2 linked regions of the Posidoniimonas corsicana genome follow. Each later gene encodes a partner of the first gene's protein in a complex. Links are inferred from orthologs where the notes say so. Each region holds a gene or a part of one and is shown in the gene's direction. Other genes may lie near its edges.

The links.
Region 2: the proteins of KOR34_RS13270 (region 1) and mnmG are in contact, whole or in part, in a solved structure (PDB 9HIP), measured with the Escherichia coli proteins. The link is inferred for Posidoniimonas corsicana from one-to-one orthologs.

The regions. Positions count from the first base shown.
Region 1 is NZ_SIHJ01000001.1:3,457,832-3,465,221, forward strand. Bases 3,037-5,934 are described here. They hold KOR34_RS13270 (tRNA modification GTPase), read left to right. Parts: upstream 3,037-3,741; coding sequence 3,742-5,127; downstream 5,128-5,934. Other genes in these bases: yidC (membrane protein insertase YidC), read left to right, coding at 3,037-3,335; KOR34_RS13275 (hypothetical protein), read right to left, coding at 5,222-5,527; KOR34_RS13280 (M20/M25/M40 family metallo-hydrolase), read left to right, coding at 5,910-5,934. Also shown: KOR34_RS13260 (metallophosphoesterase family protein), read left to right, coding at 45-812; more of yidC, read left to right, coding at 921-3,036; more of KOR34_RS13280, read left to right, coding at 5,935-7,202. UniProt on the Escherichia coli protein: Exhibits a very high intrinsic GTPase hydrolysis rate. Involved in the addition of a carboxymethylaminomethyl (cmnm) group at the wobble position (U34) of certain tRNAs, forming tRNA-cmnm(5)s(2)U34.
Region 2 is NZ_SIHJ01000002.1:347,041-354,450, forward strand. Bases 2,314-5,231 are described here. They hold mnmG (tRNA uridine-5-carboxymethylaminomethyl(34) synthesis enzyme MnmG), read left to right. Parts: upstream 2,314-2,792; coding sequence 2,793-4,670; downstream 4,671-5,231. Other genes in these bases: KOR34_RS17480 (DNA-3-methyladenine glycosylase I), read right to left, coding at 2,314-2,664; KOR34_RS17490 (response regulator), read left to right, coding at 5,160-5,231. In the rest of the region: KOR34_RS17465 (carboxypeptidase-like regulatory domain-containing protein), read left to right, coding at 1-1,122; KOR34_RS26780 (hypothetical protein), read left to right, coding at 1,211-1,570; KOR34_RS17475 (hypothetical protein), read left to right, coding at 1,582-2,082; more of KOR34_RS17480, read right to left, coding at 2,092-2,313; more of KOR34_RS17490, read left to right, coding at 5,232-5,741; KOR34_RS17495 (sensor histidine kinase), read left to right, coding at 5,774-6,622; KOR34_RS26785 (hypothetical protein), read left to right, coding at 6,656-7,360. UniProt on the Escherichia coli protein: NAD-binding protein involved in the addition of a carboxymethylaminomethyl (cmnm) group at the wobble position (U34) of certain tRNAs, forming tRNA-cmnm(5)s(2)U34.

The DNA.
Region 1 (7,390 bases):
ACCATGTTGATCGACGAACGCCCGTTGCGAAAGGCGCCGAGGCTTTGAGACGCGCAATCATCAGCGACATCCACGGCAACTTCGAGGCGCTCTCCACCGTGCTCGACCACATCGGGCAGCAGGACGTCTCGGAGATCTTCTGCCTGGGCGACATCATCGGCTACGGCCCCAACCCGTGCGAGTGCCTGGACCTGGTGATGCGGCGGACCAAGGTCTGCCTGCTGGGCAACCACGACCAGGCCGCGCTGTTTGACCCCGAGGGCTTCAACAGCGGCGCCGAGCGCGCGATCTTCTGGACCCGCGACCAGCTGGAGAACGGCTCGGGCGCGCGTGTGGACATCGACGCCCGCTGGGACTTCCTGGGCGGCCTGCCCCGCACGCACCGCGACGGCCCGTGGCTGTTTGTGCACGGCTCGCCCCGCAATCCGGTGAACGAGTACGTCTTCCCGGAAGACATCTACAACCAGAAGAAGATGGAGAAGCTCTTCAGCCTGGTTGAGAAGGGCTGCTTCCAGGGGCACACCCACGTGCCCGGCGTGTTCACCGAGAGCCGCACGTTCCTCACCCCGGAAGAGGCCGAGTTCAAGTACACGGTCGGCGAGCAGAAGTTCATGGTCAACGTCGGGTCGGTGGGGCAGCCGCGCGACGGCGACCCGCGCTCCTGCTACGTGATCCTGGAGTACGAGCCGGGCGGTTCGGCCACCGTCACCTTCCACCGCGTCGACTACGACCGCGGCGCCACGGCCGACAAGATCTACAACATCCCCGACCTGGATAACTTCCTCGGGGACCGCATCAAGCAGGGACGCTGATAGCTCCTCCCCACGGCGGGCGGCTGACAGGCGAACCCCGCTCGGGGGCCGCCGTCTGTCCCGACCAACCACTCCCCCACCTACCTCAACCGCTAGCCCCCCACCATCATGAGGCGGAGCCCCGCAGACCCCAACCAGCCGCAGGACCAGCGGCTGTTCATGTTCCTCCTGCTGGCGGCGTCGATGGCGATGCTCTGGGGTTCGATGAACCAGCAGCCGCCGGTGCAGCAGCCCGATCAGGCCGCCGCCGAGCAGGCCGACGCCCCCGCCGACGGCCAGCCCGATCCCACCGGCGACGACGCCCCTCCCCCTGTCAGCCCCGGGGCTGACGCCGCCACAGCCGGCGGCGACGAGCCCGACGCGCCCGCCATCGAGGACGCGCCGCTGGCCGAGCCGCAGTCGCTCACGCTCGGCTCCGCCGCGTCCGGCGGCCAGTACCGGATGCTGATGACCCTGACCAACGAGGGCGCGGCGATCAACCGGATCGTGCTCTCCTCGGACGACATCTCGGAGATCGACAACCACCACGGCAGCCTCGGCGTGCACGACACCTCCGAAGCCGAGCCCGGAGTGCGGCTCGACCTGGTCGGGCCGGGAACGGCCGCGGCCGAGGCCGGCCTCCGCTCGGGCGATGTCGTCACCGGCGGCACAGGCGGCGGCAAGCTGAAGGACACCGAATTCCCCGACGCCCAGGCCATGGCCAACTGGCTGGGCCGCAGCAAGCCGGGCGACAAGGTGACGCTGCGCGTCGCCTCGGGCGAGGGCCCCCGCGAGGTCGAGGTCACGCTCCGCCGCCCCGCCCTGCAGCTGGTCCGCCCCGAGAGCGAGAACATCCTGCAGCACCAGGACAAGCTGCCCGTAGACTACGCAGACGTGCCGTCGCTCGTGGTGCGGCTGACCAGCATGGGCGGTCAGGACGCCAAGTCGGCGCTGGTCGCGGCCGCGAACGAGCGGCTGCAGTCCGGCGGATGGACCGTCGACCAGAGGGGCGACGCGTCCGTCGCGTTCACCATGCGCCTGGCCGACCTCGGGCTGGAGGTCGTCAAGACGTACACCCTGGCCGAAGTCCCGGAGGACCAGGTCGGCAACGTCGACTACCGCGGCTACCACTTCGATTTCTCCATCGAGGTCCGCAACCTGCTCGACCAAGAGCAGAAAGTCTCCTACGAGTTGGAGGGCCCCAACGGCCTGCCGATCGAGGGCTTCTGGTACGCGAACAAGATCGGCCGCAAGGCCAACGGCAACGGCGCCTGGGGCGCGGTCGGCCTGCGCGACGTGATCGCGCGGTACGAGAACGGCCCGGTCTCGCAGCTCAACCCCGCGCAAATTATCGACGGCGACTACGAGCCCTTCGGCGACGGCTCGCCGCTGGCCTACATCGGCGTCGACGCGCAGTACTTCGCGATGATGCTGATCCCCCAGAAGCAGCAGCTCGACGACAACTGGTTCGACTTCGGCGAGGCTGTGCTCGCCACGCCCGAGCTCGGCAAGCGGGGCCGCGTCACGCTCAACAACCCCACGTTCACCCTCACCCGCACGCCGGTCACGCTGGCCGCCGCCGGCGGCGACGCCGCCGCCCGCACCGACGCGTTCACCGTATTCGCCGGTCCCAAGCGGCCGGAGCTGCTCTCGCAGTACCAGCCCGAGGGCGCCGAGAGCTACAGCCTGAAGAACATCCTGTACTACGGCTGGTTCGGCCCGGTGGCCAAGCTCATGCTCGGCATCCTCCACATGTTCTACGCGGTGGTTCGCAACTACGGCGTGGCGATCGTGCTGCTGACGGTGCTCGTGCGGCTCTGCATGTTCCCCATCAGCCGCAAGCAGGCGATGAACATGGTGAAGATGCAGGAGCTGAAGCCCGAGATCGACCGCATCGCTGAGAAGTACAAGGACGACATGCAGAAGCGGACGCAGGCCCAGCAGGAGTTGTTCAAGAAGCACAACTTCCACCCCATGGGCGGCTGCCTGCCGATGTTCTTCCAGCTTCCCATCTTCCTCGGCCTGTACCGGGCCCTGGCGGTGGACGTCGAGCTGCGCGAGGCTTCGCTGCTGGGCGACTGGACCCGCTTCTGCTCCAACCTGGCCGCGCCCGACATGTTCTACGACTGGTCGTGGCTGATGCCCCAGTGGGTGAACAACGGGTACCTGCCCAGCATCATGGGCATCTTCGCGGTCGGCCCGTACTTCAACCTGCTGCCGGTCGTGACCGTCTGCCTGTTCCTCCTGCAGCAGAAGCTGTTCATGCCCGAGGCCACCACCGAGCAGGCCATCCTCCAGCAGAAGATGATGAAGTACATGATGGGCTTCATGGGCCTGATGTTCTTCAAGGTGCCCAGCGGGCTGTGCATCTACTTCATCACCTCCAGCCTGTGGGGCATCGCCGAGCGGAAGCTCGTGCCGCCCCCCAAGCCGGCCGAAAACCCCGCAGCGTTCTCCAAGCCGACCCCTCCGCCCAAGAAGCCCGCCCAGGGCGGCGGCGGACAGTCGAACAAGAAGAAGCAGCAGAAAAAGAAACGCCGCTAGGCGGCCGCCCGGCAGTTTTTTGTCCGCCGAGTTTTGTCCAAAAACACGAACGGAGCGGACAAAACTCAGGGCGTATCTTGGCCCTGATTCTTCGCAAGTGCTTTTGAATTAAGGCATTGCCGTGTTTTCCTCCCGGCAGGGCGGCGGGGTTTTGTCCGATTCTGGTCGCGCGGAGGGGACATTACCCCGCGGCGACAAGCTCGCACTCACCTCACCCGCGTGTGTATCGAGCCCGCCGCAGACCGCGCTCCGTGTTCTATTGGAAGGCCTGCGGTGGCCGGTTTCTACTAAGAACCGGCCGGATTCCGCGATCGAGAATCTCGTCGACACGGGCGCGCGTCCGTAGCCGGCCGCGCCGTCGTTGGCTAGAACGAGTGGGACACCACAAGCCAGAGCCCCGCCTCCGATGCTCCCCGACGAGAACGACACCATCGCCGCCATCGCCAGCGCACGCGGCCCCGCCGCGCGGGGCGTGGTGCGGCTGGCGGGCCCCGACACCCTGAGCGTGGTGGCGCGCTGCGTCGACGCCGCGTCTGCCGCTCGGCTGACCTCGGCACGGCGGCCGGAGGTGATCGAGTCGGCCCGGCTGACGGCGGAGGTTGCCGGCGTCGTCCGATCGATCCCGGCCGACCTCTACGTCTGGCCCGGCGCCCGCAGCTACGTGCGGCAGCCGTCGGTCGAGCTACACCTTCCCGGTTCGCCGCCGCTGCTGGAGTGCGTGCTGCAGACGCTGTGCGCCCAGGGCGCCCGCCTGGCGGCGCCGGGCGAGTTCACCCTCAGGGCCGTGCTGAGCGGGCGGATCGACCTCACCCAGGCTGAGGCCGTACTCGGCGTGATCGACGCCCGCGGCGAGTCCGACCTCAATGCCGCGCTGCGGCAGATGGCGGGCGGGCTGGCCGGCCCGCTCGGCGGCGTGCGCGAGGACCTGCTGTCGCTGCTGGCCGACCTCGAGGCGGGCCTCGACTTTGTCGACGAAGAAGACGTCACGTTCGTCGCGCCGGACGAGGCCCTGCGCAGGCTCGGCGAAGCGCGGTCCCACGTCGCGGCCGCCGCCCGGCAGGCCGCCGACCGCGCGACCGACGGCGAGGCGCCGCTGGCGGTCATCACCGGACCGCCCAACGCCGGCAAGAGCACGCTGCTCAATGCGTTAGACCGCCTGGCCGGCGTCACGCCCGGCGCGCCGCCGGCGATCGTCTCCGACCGCGCCGGCTCGACCCGCGACCTGGTGAGCCGCCTGCTGAGCGTCGACGGCCTCACGCTCGAGCTGGTCGACACCGCCGGCGAGGTCGCCGTCACCACCAACCGCTCGATCGAAGACGCCGCCCAGTCCGAACGCCGGCGGGCGCTCGAAACCGCCGCGGTGGTGATCGACTGCCGCGCGGCCGACGCCACGGGTCCGCCATCGCCAACACCACCGACGCCGGCCGCACAGACGCGGCTGCAAGTCCTGACCAAGGCCGACCTGACCGACAGCCCCCCGCCGCCTGGCCGCCTCGCGGTCAGTGCGCAGAGCGGCCAGGGCCTGCGCAAGCTGCTGCAAGAAGTGGGAGCGGCGGCCCACCAGACCGCCGGCGACCGGATGGTCGCCTCGACCGCCAACCGCTGCCGCGAGGCGCTCCGCGATGCCGAAACGGCCCTGGCCCGCGCCGAGGAACTCGCGCCCGCCGGCGCCGACGACCTGGTGACGCTCGAATTGCGCACGGCGCTCGATGCACTAGGCCGTGTGCTGGGCGACGCATCGAACGAGGAGGTCCTGGACCGCATCTTCAGCCGCTTCTGCATCGGCAAGTGAATCTGCGTGGCAGCGACAATCGGCCGATAGGAGCCGGCTCGGCAGCAGTCCCAACCCCGGCCGACAGTCGCTGCCACCCGAGTCTGGTCCTAGCCTATGCCAAACGGGCCAATATTTGGTCGTAGAGCTGTCGCCAGCGTGGGTCGTCTTTGAAGTAGATGTAGGCCGGGTCCCAATCTTCAATCTCTTGGTCTAGATAGTCAGACTCGGCCAAGCAGTTTTCGAGAGCGAGCGCCCGCTTCCGATACTGCAAGAGCCGACTCTTGGTGAGTGTCGCCAGCTCCGCTTCGTCCAATGGCTTGAGGCGTCTGGCAGGACGCATCGTTAGCGCATCCGGGCCTAGCTCATCAAGCTCCGACTGCGTCAGGTCGCGATACTTGTACTTGACTACAAGGGGCATTGAAGGGCTTCGCAGGGTAGCAGCGATATTCGGCCGGGAGCGATCCGGCCAGTGTGAAGTTTGTTTCGGCCGATTGTCCGTGTCGCTTGCGACAATCGGCGTTAAGGTGTCCAGTCGAATCGGCAAGACCTCTTGGGCTGCACCCACCGACAATCGGCCGACGGGAATCGGTACCGACGGCAACGCAAACTCCAGCCCACTGTTGCTGCCACTCCGGAACCTAGGCAGACTCTGCCGGTAGTGACGCCGCTGTTATGCTGCTTCTAACGGGTTCGGCAATCGCGTAAGGCCTGCGGGCGGGGCGGCGGTCGATACCCGACCTGAATCAGCCAACGGCGTGGCGACGCCCGGCGCTGTGTCGTCATGCCCAGAGGACAACTCGGTGAGTCTCACCAAACAGACGCTGCAGCTCGCCCTGATGGCCAGCCTGCTGTGCGCCCCCGCCCCCGCTGAGGAGCACGCCAAGATGGCGGCGCTGGCCTCGATCCGGGCGGACGAGGCGTTGGCCCACCTGGAGGTGCTCGCCTCGGACGCGATGGAGGGCCGCCGGGCCGGCGCCCGCGGCGGCCGCGCGGCCGCGTCCTACCTGGTCAAGCAGCTCCAGGAGATGGGCTGGCAGGGCGGCGGGACCGAGGACGAGTTCTACCAGCCGTTCCCGGGCGGCCGGCGGAATGTGCTGGCTATCTGGCCCGGCAGCGACGAGCAGCTCAAGAACGAGCACGTGCTGATCGGCGCCCACTACGACCACGTCGGCTACGGCGACCGCCGCACCAGCTTCGGCCCGATCGGCTACATCCACAACGGCGCCGACGACAACGCCAGCGGCGTGGCGGCCGTGCTCGAATTCGCCCAAGCGGTCGCGCTGCACGACATCCGACCCCGGCGGTCGCTGATCATCGCGTTCTGGGACGCCGAGGAGCTGGGGCTGCTGGGCAGCCAGCACTGGTGCAACCGGCCGACCGTGCCGATCGAGCAGGTGCCGCTGTCGATCAACATCGACATGGTAGGCCGCATGCGCGAAGACCGCCTGGAGGTTAGTTGTACCCGCACGGGCGTCGGCCTGCGGAGGCTGGCCAGCGTGGCCGCCGACCAGGGGCTGTGGCTCGACTTCACCTGGGAGCTGGAGGACAACAGCGACCACTGGAACTTCCTCAAGCGGCGCGTGCCCACGCTGATGCTGCACACCGGTCTGCACGACGACTACCACCGCCCCAGCGACGACGTCGGTGAGATCAACACCGAGGGCGTGCGGCTGGTCTCGCGTTACCTGTTCGACCTGGCCACCACCGCGGCCGACGCCGACGCGCTGCCCGCGTTCCGCTGGCAGGGCATGAACGAGGGCAAGTCGCTGCAGGCCCGCCGCGAGCGGCCCCTGCCGCCGCTGCCGGCCGACGCGCCCCGGCCGCGGGTCGGCATCTCCTGGCGGGCCGACGACGCCGAGCCCGGCACGGTATTCCTGACCCGGGTGGCGGCCGACTCGCCCGCCGCCGCGGCCGGGCTGGAGCTGCACGACCGCGTGCGGATGATCGACGGAGAGACCTTCGCCGACTCCCGCCAGTTCGAGACCCTCCTCATGCAGCGGCTGGCCGAAGACGCCGCGGAGATCGCCCTGCAGATCGAGCGGCAGGGCCGGGTGGAGCGGGTGGTGATCGCGGGGATCCAGCCCGCAGGCTGAGCCCCCCGGCGGCGCCCCTCCCGCGGCGGGCGCCTGGCCGCAACCCCGGGCCCCGGAGGCCCTTAGGCCGTCAGCCGGCGGGCGAAATTCGCCCAGATTGCTTGGTTTTACCAGGCCCGCTGATTATGCTGGACGCAGGCGAGGGGAAGATCCCCCTCGGTCCGCTGAGCGTACCTGCTGTCCCCTCC
Region 2 (7,410 bases), on another replicon or contig:
CTGCGGCTCTCGCCAGCAACAGAGCAGCGGGTGCAGCTGACGGCCCAGCACGGCTCGACGGCCGGTGTGCTGGTGATGGCTTCCGGCATGGGCTTCGAAACGCATGGCCGCACCGACGCGTCCGGCGCCGTGACGCTCAACGTGCCCGCCGAACACGCTGTCAACTCGATCGTCGCCTGGAGCCCGGACGCCGGGGTCGGGGGGAGCCGCTCCCCCGACGGCGCTGCGGTCCGGCAGGACGCCCTCGTCACGCTGCACCCGGTCGCCGAGCACGTTGTGCGGATGGTGGACGAACAGGGGGCGCCGGTGGCGGGGGTTGAAGTCGCCGCCTCATTCAAGACGAAGAAGCACGGCTGGATCGTCACCGGTAGCGTCCCCCAAGCCAACCTGACCTCCGATGCGCAGGGCCTGGTGCGGTTTCCATGGGCGCCCCGCGATGGGCTCGAGTACGTCGACTGCGATCTCGTTGGCGCCGATTGGATGTGCTACGACGTCGACCACCACACGGTGTCCGACGGGCAAACCGTTGTCCACGTTCGGCGGCGCAACCTGGGTCGCCCCGCTGTGGGCCGGGTCCACCTGCCGGGTGACGCCAGCCCTGAGGGCCTGATGGTCGCTGGCACAAGCGGCGGACCGGGACGCCGGTTCGACATCTTCTACTCCCGCGTCGAGGCCGACGGCAGCTTCGCCTACCACGCCCCGGTTGCGATGGCGACCGGCATGACCACCGTCGACCGCGAGTGGGGTAGCGAGTTCTGGACGGGCGTGGTGGTCCCCTGGCACGACGCGGACCCAGAACCCGTAGACCTGCACGCGTACCCCACAATCCCCGCGATCGTAACAGTCACCGCCGGCAAGGGACGCGTGCCACAGGCGAACGCCTGGGTCGACTTCAGCCGGGAGGTTCGGTTCCCTTACCTGCAGGAAGGGGAGCTGACGGAGCCGTTCGCCATGGCGAGCGCCTGGTATCAAACCGATCAAGACGGCCAAGCCCAGATCCCGCTCGGGCATGGCAGCAATGAGCTGCGGGTGGTGATCGACGAATGGAGCTCCGAAAAAGAGATCACCGTTGAGGTGGACCATCGGGACGGGCCAATCAACGTCAAGTTTCACCGCCCATAGTTTGGCATTCCTGCGACCGGAGAGGGTCGCCGGGAAAAAATGGCCCTTCGGCCACGAAGATCGGACCGCCAACTACGAATAAGACCCTATGACGCCCTCTTCCCGCACTCCCGAAGGCGACGACAACACCTGCGGGGTGTGCGGGCACGAGGTGCGCATCGAGCCGACCCGCCCGCCGGGCGACGCCACCTGCCCCCACTGCGGGGCGCTGCTGTGGTTCGCGGACAAGCAGGCAGACTCGCCAACGACGGCCAAGGCCGCGATGTACTGGCGGCGGGCGCAGGTGGCCCTGGGCGCCGAGAACTGGCAGGCAGCGGAACGCTGGCTCAGCAAGGCCGCCGCGCTGGATCCAGGGAACGACGGCTTCCGGCAGGAGCTTGAGCAGGTGCGTCAGAAGCTAGCGGCGCTGCGGCCGACCAAGCGCCGCCGCAAGCGTCAACCAGATTGAGGGCCAAGATAATGCGAGCGGTCTTCGCGGTGCTCTTCATCCAACTGGCGTCGTCCCTCGCCAGTGGCGCCGAGCCACGCTACGTCGTGCAGATGCTCGATCCCCGGGTCGTGGCGGTGACCGAAGACACACTGCCCATCGAGTGGGGCAACAAGAAGACTGACGTGATTGCCACACGCAAGCTCCTCGACAGCGAAGCGAAGCTGCTGCTGAATCTTCTCAAGGAAGAGCTCACAACGAGCACTGACGTTCCGTTCTGTGGTCATCACCCCGCCTACGCGGTGCAGGAGATCGTCGACGGCAAAGTCACAAACACCGCGACCCTATGCGGCCTGTGCCACACCTGGGCCCGCGGCGGCAAGCTCCGTGTGATCAAAGGCGACAAGTCGCTCAACTACCTCAATTCGCTGCTGCCGCTGCCAGACGTCTTCAAAGGAATAAAGCTTCGGGACATGGTGTTTGACGAGCACCCCCAGCCGTTCTACGAGATGACCCGTGTCGCCGCCGAGTAGCCAGAGATGCTAACCCAGCTTCCGGACCGCCTTGTGCCGCGGGCAGCTGACCAGGTGGTCGTTCACCATCCCGGCCGCCTGCATCAGGGCGTAGCACGTGGTGGGGCCGACGAAGCGGAACCCGCGGCGTTTGAGCTCCTTGCTCATCGCGACTGACTCGGGCGTCTGCGAGGGGACCTCGCTCAGCTCGCAGTGGTTGTTCTTGCGTGGCGCCCCGTCGACGAACCCCCACAGGAAGTCCGATAGCGTCTCGCCGGCGGACTGCAGATTGAGTACGGCCGTGGCGTTGCTGACGGTTGACTCGATCTTGCCGCGGTGGCGGATGATCGCCGGGTCGGCCACGAGTTTGTCCACCCGCTTCTCCGTAAAGCGGGCGACCTTCACCGGGTCGAATCCGGCGAAGCAGCGGCGGTAGCCCTCTCGCTTCGCGAGCACAGTCGTCCAGCTCAGCCCGGCCTGGGCGCCCTCGAGCGTGAGCATCTCGAACAGCAGCGGGTCGTCGCCGCGGATCGGCACGCCCCACTCCTCGTCGTGGTAGGCGCGGTCGAGGTCCGATACTTCCGCCCAGGGGCAGCGAGGCATGCAGTGCTCACTCAATTCAAGGCAATCAAACGCGAGTGCTCGGGGCGACAAACCGCCCCTCCGCTCGCCCAGCGCATCGCCCCGCGGCGCCTAGCCAGCCGGGCGCCGCGATTATACTTTCAAGGGTCATGCCCTCCATCTACCAATACGACGTCCTGGTCATCGGCGCCGGCCACGCCGGGACCGAAGCCGCGCTGGCCGCGGCCCGGATCGGCGCCCGCACGGCCCTGCTGACCACCAACCTCGACACGGTCGGGCAGATGAGCTGCAACCCGGCGATCGGCGGGGTTGGGAAGGGCCAGATCGTGCGGGAAATTGACGCCCTCGGCGGGGCGATGGGCCGGGCGATCGACGCCGCGGGCATCCAGTTCCGGATGCTCAATCTTCGGAAGGGCCCGGCGATGCACAGCCCCCGCGCCCAGGCCGACAAGAAGGCCTACCAGGCGGAGGTAAAGCGGATTGTCGAGGAGCAGCCGAACTTAAGTCTGCGGCAGGAGGCGGTCGACGATCTGCTGCTCTGCTCCGGCGGGTCTCCCCTCCCGGCCAGCGAGTGCAAGGCAACATCCGGCTCCGACCACCGTGTGGCGGGGGTCCGAGTGAAGGGGGGCGCCGACTACCTGGCGCCGACCGTGATCCTCACCACCGGCACCTTCCTGCAGGCGATCATGCACACCGGCGAGGCCCAGACCGCCGGCGGCCGCGCCGGCGAAGGAACCACCGCCGGCATCAGCGGCGCGCTCCACGCGCTGGGCTTCCAGCTCGAACGGTTCAAGACCGGCACGCCGCCGCGCCTCAACGGGCGCACGATCGACTACTCCAAGTGCGAGCTGCAGCCGGGCGACGAGGCGCCGCAGCCGTTCTCGTTCCTCACCGACAAGCTCCCCGAGCCGCAGCTTGCCTGCCACATCACTTACACCAACAGCGCGGTGCACGATCTGATCCGCGCCAACCTGCACCGTGCGCCGATGTACAGCGGCCAGATCGACAGCACGGGGCCGCGGTACTGCCCCTCAATCGAAGACAAGATTGTGCGGTTCGCGGACAAACAGCAGCACCAGCTGTTCCTGGAGCCCGAGGGCCGCAACACCCAAGAGGTGTACGTCAACGGCGTCAGCACCAGCCTGCCGCGCGACGTGCAGGACTCGATGTTCCGGCTGATCCCGGGCTGCGAGGACGCCCAGATCATGCGGTACGGCTACGCGGTCGAGTACGACTACGCCCCGCCCGAGCAGCTCAAACCGACCCTCGAGACCAAACGTGTGGCGGGGCTCTACCTGGCCGGGCAGATCAACGGCACCACCGGCTACGAGGAGGCCGGCGCACAGGGCCTGATCGCCGGCGCTAACGCGGCCCTCGCCGTGGCCGACCGCGAGCCGCTGGTGCTGTCGCGCGACCAGGCGTACATCGGCGTGCTGATCGACGATCTCGTGACCCGCGGCGTCGACGAGCCGTACCGCATGTTTACCAGCCGGGCGGAGTACCGCCTGCTGCTGCGGCAGGACAACGCCGACCGGCGGCTGACTCCGCTGGGCCATCAGGTCGGACTGGTAGGCGAGGATCGCATCGAGCGGCTCCGCAAGAAGCTGGATGAGGTGGACCGGATCGCGAAGCTGCTCGCTGGCACACGGCACGAAGGGGTCGCGCTAGAACAGCTGTTGCGGCGCCCGGAAGTCGACTGGCAGGCGATCGTGCCCCACGCCCCAGAGCTCGCGGCCGCTGACCCGCAGGCCGCCCAGCAGGCGCTCTTTGACACCAAGTACGCCGGCTACATCAGCCGCCAGCAGACCGAGGTCGAACGGCAGCGTCGACTAGCCAACAAGCGGATCCCGGACGCCTTCGACTACGCGCGGCTAACCCACATGCGGGCCGAGGCCCGCGAGAAGCTGACGGTGATCCGCCCCACCAACCTCGACCAGGCGAGCCGCATCCGGGGCATCACGCCGGCGGACATCACGCTGCTGATGGCGAATCTGCAACCGAGTGGGAAACCCTCGCAGGGGCGGTAGGCTAGCCGCTCTTGGCAGCGACGGAGACGGGTGTCCAGCGGCTCGGGCGTCGCGGTTACACGCCGTGGGGTTTTTCGCCGAGGGTCACCGCGTCGGCCACAAAGCAATATGACGGAACAACTTACGTCAACAACATCGATATTGACTGAGCCCCCTGGCCCGTTATAATTCGCTCACCTCTGGCAATTCAGGCAACCGGGGCAGGCATGGTCGAACGTGCCGTTTGCAGAACCTCGTAGAATTCCGTAGGTCAAGGGCAATAAGCCCGAGAGATTCCCTTCCGGGGTTTGGTCCCTTTAGGGGATTGGGATGCGAGACGCCCGTCGGACGCCCTCCGTCCGCGGCCCTTGCGGACCGCAAACAGCGCGGCGACTGACCGCCGGAACCTGATTGTCAGCCTGCTGAACCACGCCACGGTCGTCTTTCCCACCGGCGCCGGCGCGGCACGGACTGTCACACCATTCACTAGGGAGAGGAGTGGTTAAGCGAATGAAAACCGTCTTTACAACGGGCGAAGCCGCCAAGATCTGCAAGGTAAGCCAGCAGACCATCATCCGCTGCTTCGACTCGGGCCAGCTCAAGGGTTTCCGCGTGCCGGGCAGCCGCTTCCGCCGTATCCCGCGGGACCAGCTGTACGCGTTCATGCGTGACAACGGCATCCCGACCGACGCGCTCGACAGCGGCAAGCGCAAGCTGCTGATTGTCGACGACGACGAGGACCTGGTCGACCTGCTGGTGGACCACTTCCAGCGCGACGGCCGCTTCGACGTCCGCAGCGTGAACAACGGCTTCGGCGCCGGCATGATGATCAAGGAGTTCCGCCCCGACCTGGTGGTGCTGGACATCATGCTGCCGGACATCAATGGCCTGGAAGTCTGCCAGCTCGTCCGCGGCGACAAGACTATGGACGACGTGCGGATCATCTGCATCTCGGGCATGGTGGAGGAAGACAAGATCCAGAAGCTGCGTGACGCCGGCGCCAACGACTTTATGAAGAAGCCGTTCGACGTCGACGCGCTCACCACGCGGGTCTGCCAGCTGCTGGACGTCGAGACCGCGGCCTCAAGCTGAGGCGCCCGCGCCCCATGCCCCGAGCCCGCGTAGTGTCCCGACGAACCGCCGCCCCCCTGCCCCGCCGGGCCTCGCTCGGCGAACCTTCCGCGGTCCGTGGCCGGCGGGTCGCGGCGGTTAAGCCGCTGCGCGTCGACGCTCCTCACCCCGCCAAGGCGCCGCACACGTCGTTCGACGACAGCGAGTTCCTGCGCGCCGTTGAGCACGCCAAGCTCGACGCCATGAAGGAGCTCGCCTACGGCGCCAGCCACGAGATCAACAACCCGCTAGCCAACATCGCCGCCCGCGCGCAGACCCTGCTGCGGACCGAGCGCGACGAGGCCAACCGGCGGATGCTCACCGCTATCCATCGGCAGGCGATGCGGGCGCACGAGATGATCTCCGACCTGATGCTCTTCGCACGCCCGCCGCGGATGCAGAAGGAGACGACCGACCTGACCGCGCTTGCGGCGCGGGTGGTCGGCGAGGTCCGACCGCTGGCCGAGGAACGCGGGATCCTGCTGGACCTTGCGCCGGCGGAGAGGGAGATCGCCGCCGAGGTCGACCCGGTTCAGATCGAGGTCGCCGTGACGGCGATCCTGATCAACGCCGTCGAGGCCCTCGACTCTGGCGGCGAGATCGCCACGGCGGTTCGCTTTACCGGCGAGGGGTGGGCGGAGCTTGAGGTCGCCGACAATGGCCCCGGCATCCCGGCAGAGGTCCGGGAGCACCTGTTCGACCCGTTCTTTAGCGGCCGCGAAGCGGGACGCGGGCTAGGCTTTGGGCTGTCCAAGTGCTGGCGGATCGTTACCGAGCATGGAGGCCGGATTAACGTCCAGAGCGCGCCGGGTCGCGGCGCAGTGATCACCCTGCGGCTGCCCGGCGCCCACCCGATGGACTAGCGCCGGCGGCCAGCCCCTCCCCATCAGGTCACGATGGCGGACCGAGTCCCCAACACCCACGTGCAACTAGTCGTGCTGACCCCCGAACCCGGGGTGGCCGACCGCGTGGCCGATCGAATGACCGCCCGCCGCCACATCGAGGGCGAGGGGCTGGTATCAGTAACGGGTGAGTTGAACTGCACGCACACCGCGGTAGTACGCCCGCGGTCACATGCTCCAGATTGGGCCGGCGTCGTGCGAACGGTCCGTTCCACCCACCGCCCTGATTGGCTCCTCGCCGCCGGGATAGCAACCGCAGCTAGACAGCCCACCCCAACTCTAGGACCCGCGCCGGTCGGCTATGTCCGCGACGCCCTAGGCGCCCCGACTCAGATCTCGCTTCCGCTTGACCGACCTTCGATCATGGTCGCCCACGCCGCCGGAGCAGACGCAGTCGCCGACTGGCCCGCTGATATCGCTTCGGCGTGCTGCGACCTCGGGTTGGCCTTGGCAATCCTGGCATTGGTCGAGGCGGCCCCCGACGACGCCGACCCAGAGTGGCGAAACCTCGCGCAGCAACAATCGACGGCCGGCAAACTCGGCGCGGCGTTCGGCGGGCTCTGGCGCCGCCCATCGATGGCGAAGGAAGCGGTGAGCCGGCTGGCCGGCCGCTGGAAAGGCCTCGACGAGTTGGTCGATCTGGTCGAGCGGTCTGCCGCGTCTGACTGCTCGACGATTGCTCCGCCTAGGCGCTCCTAACGCCGTGCTGAGCCGCCGTCCGCGCACGCGCGTCCCTCCATTCGCGCAGA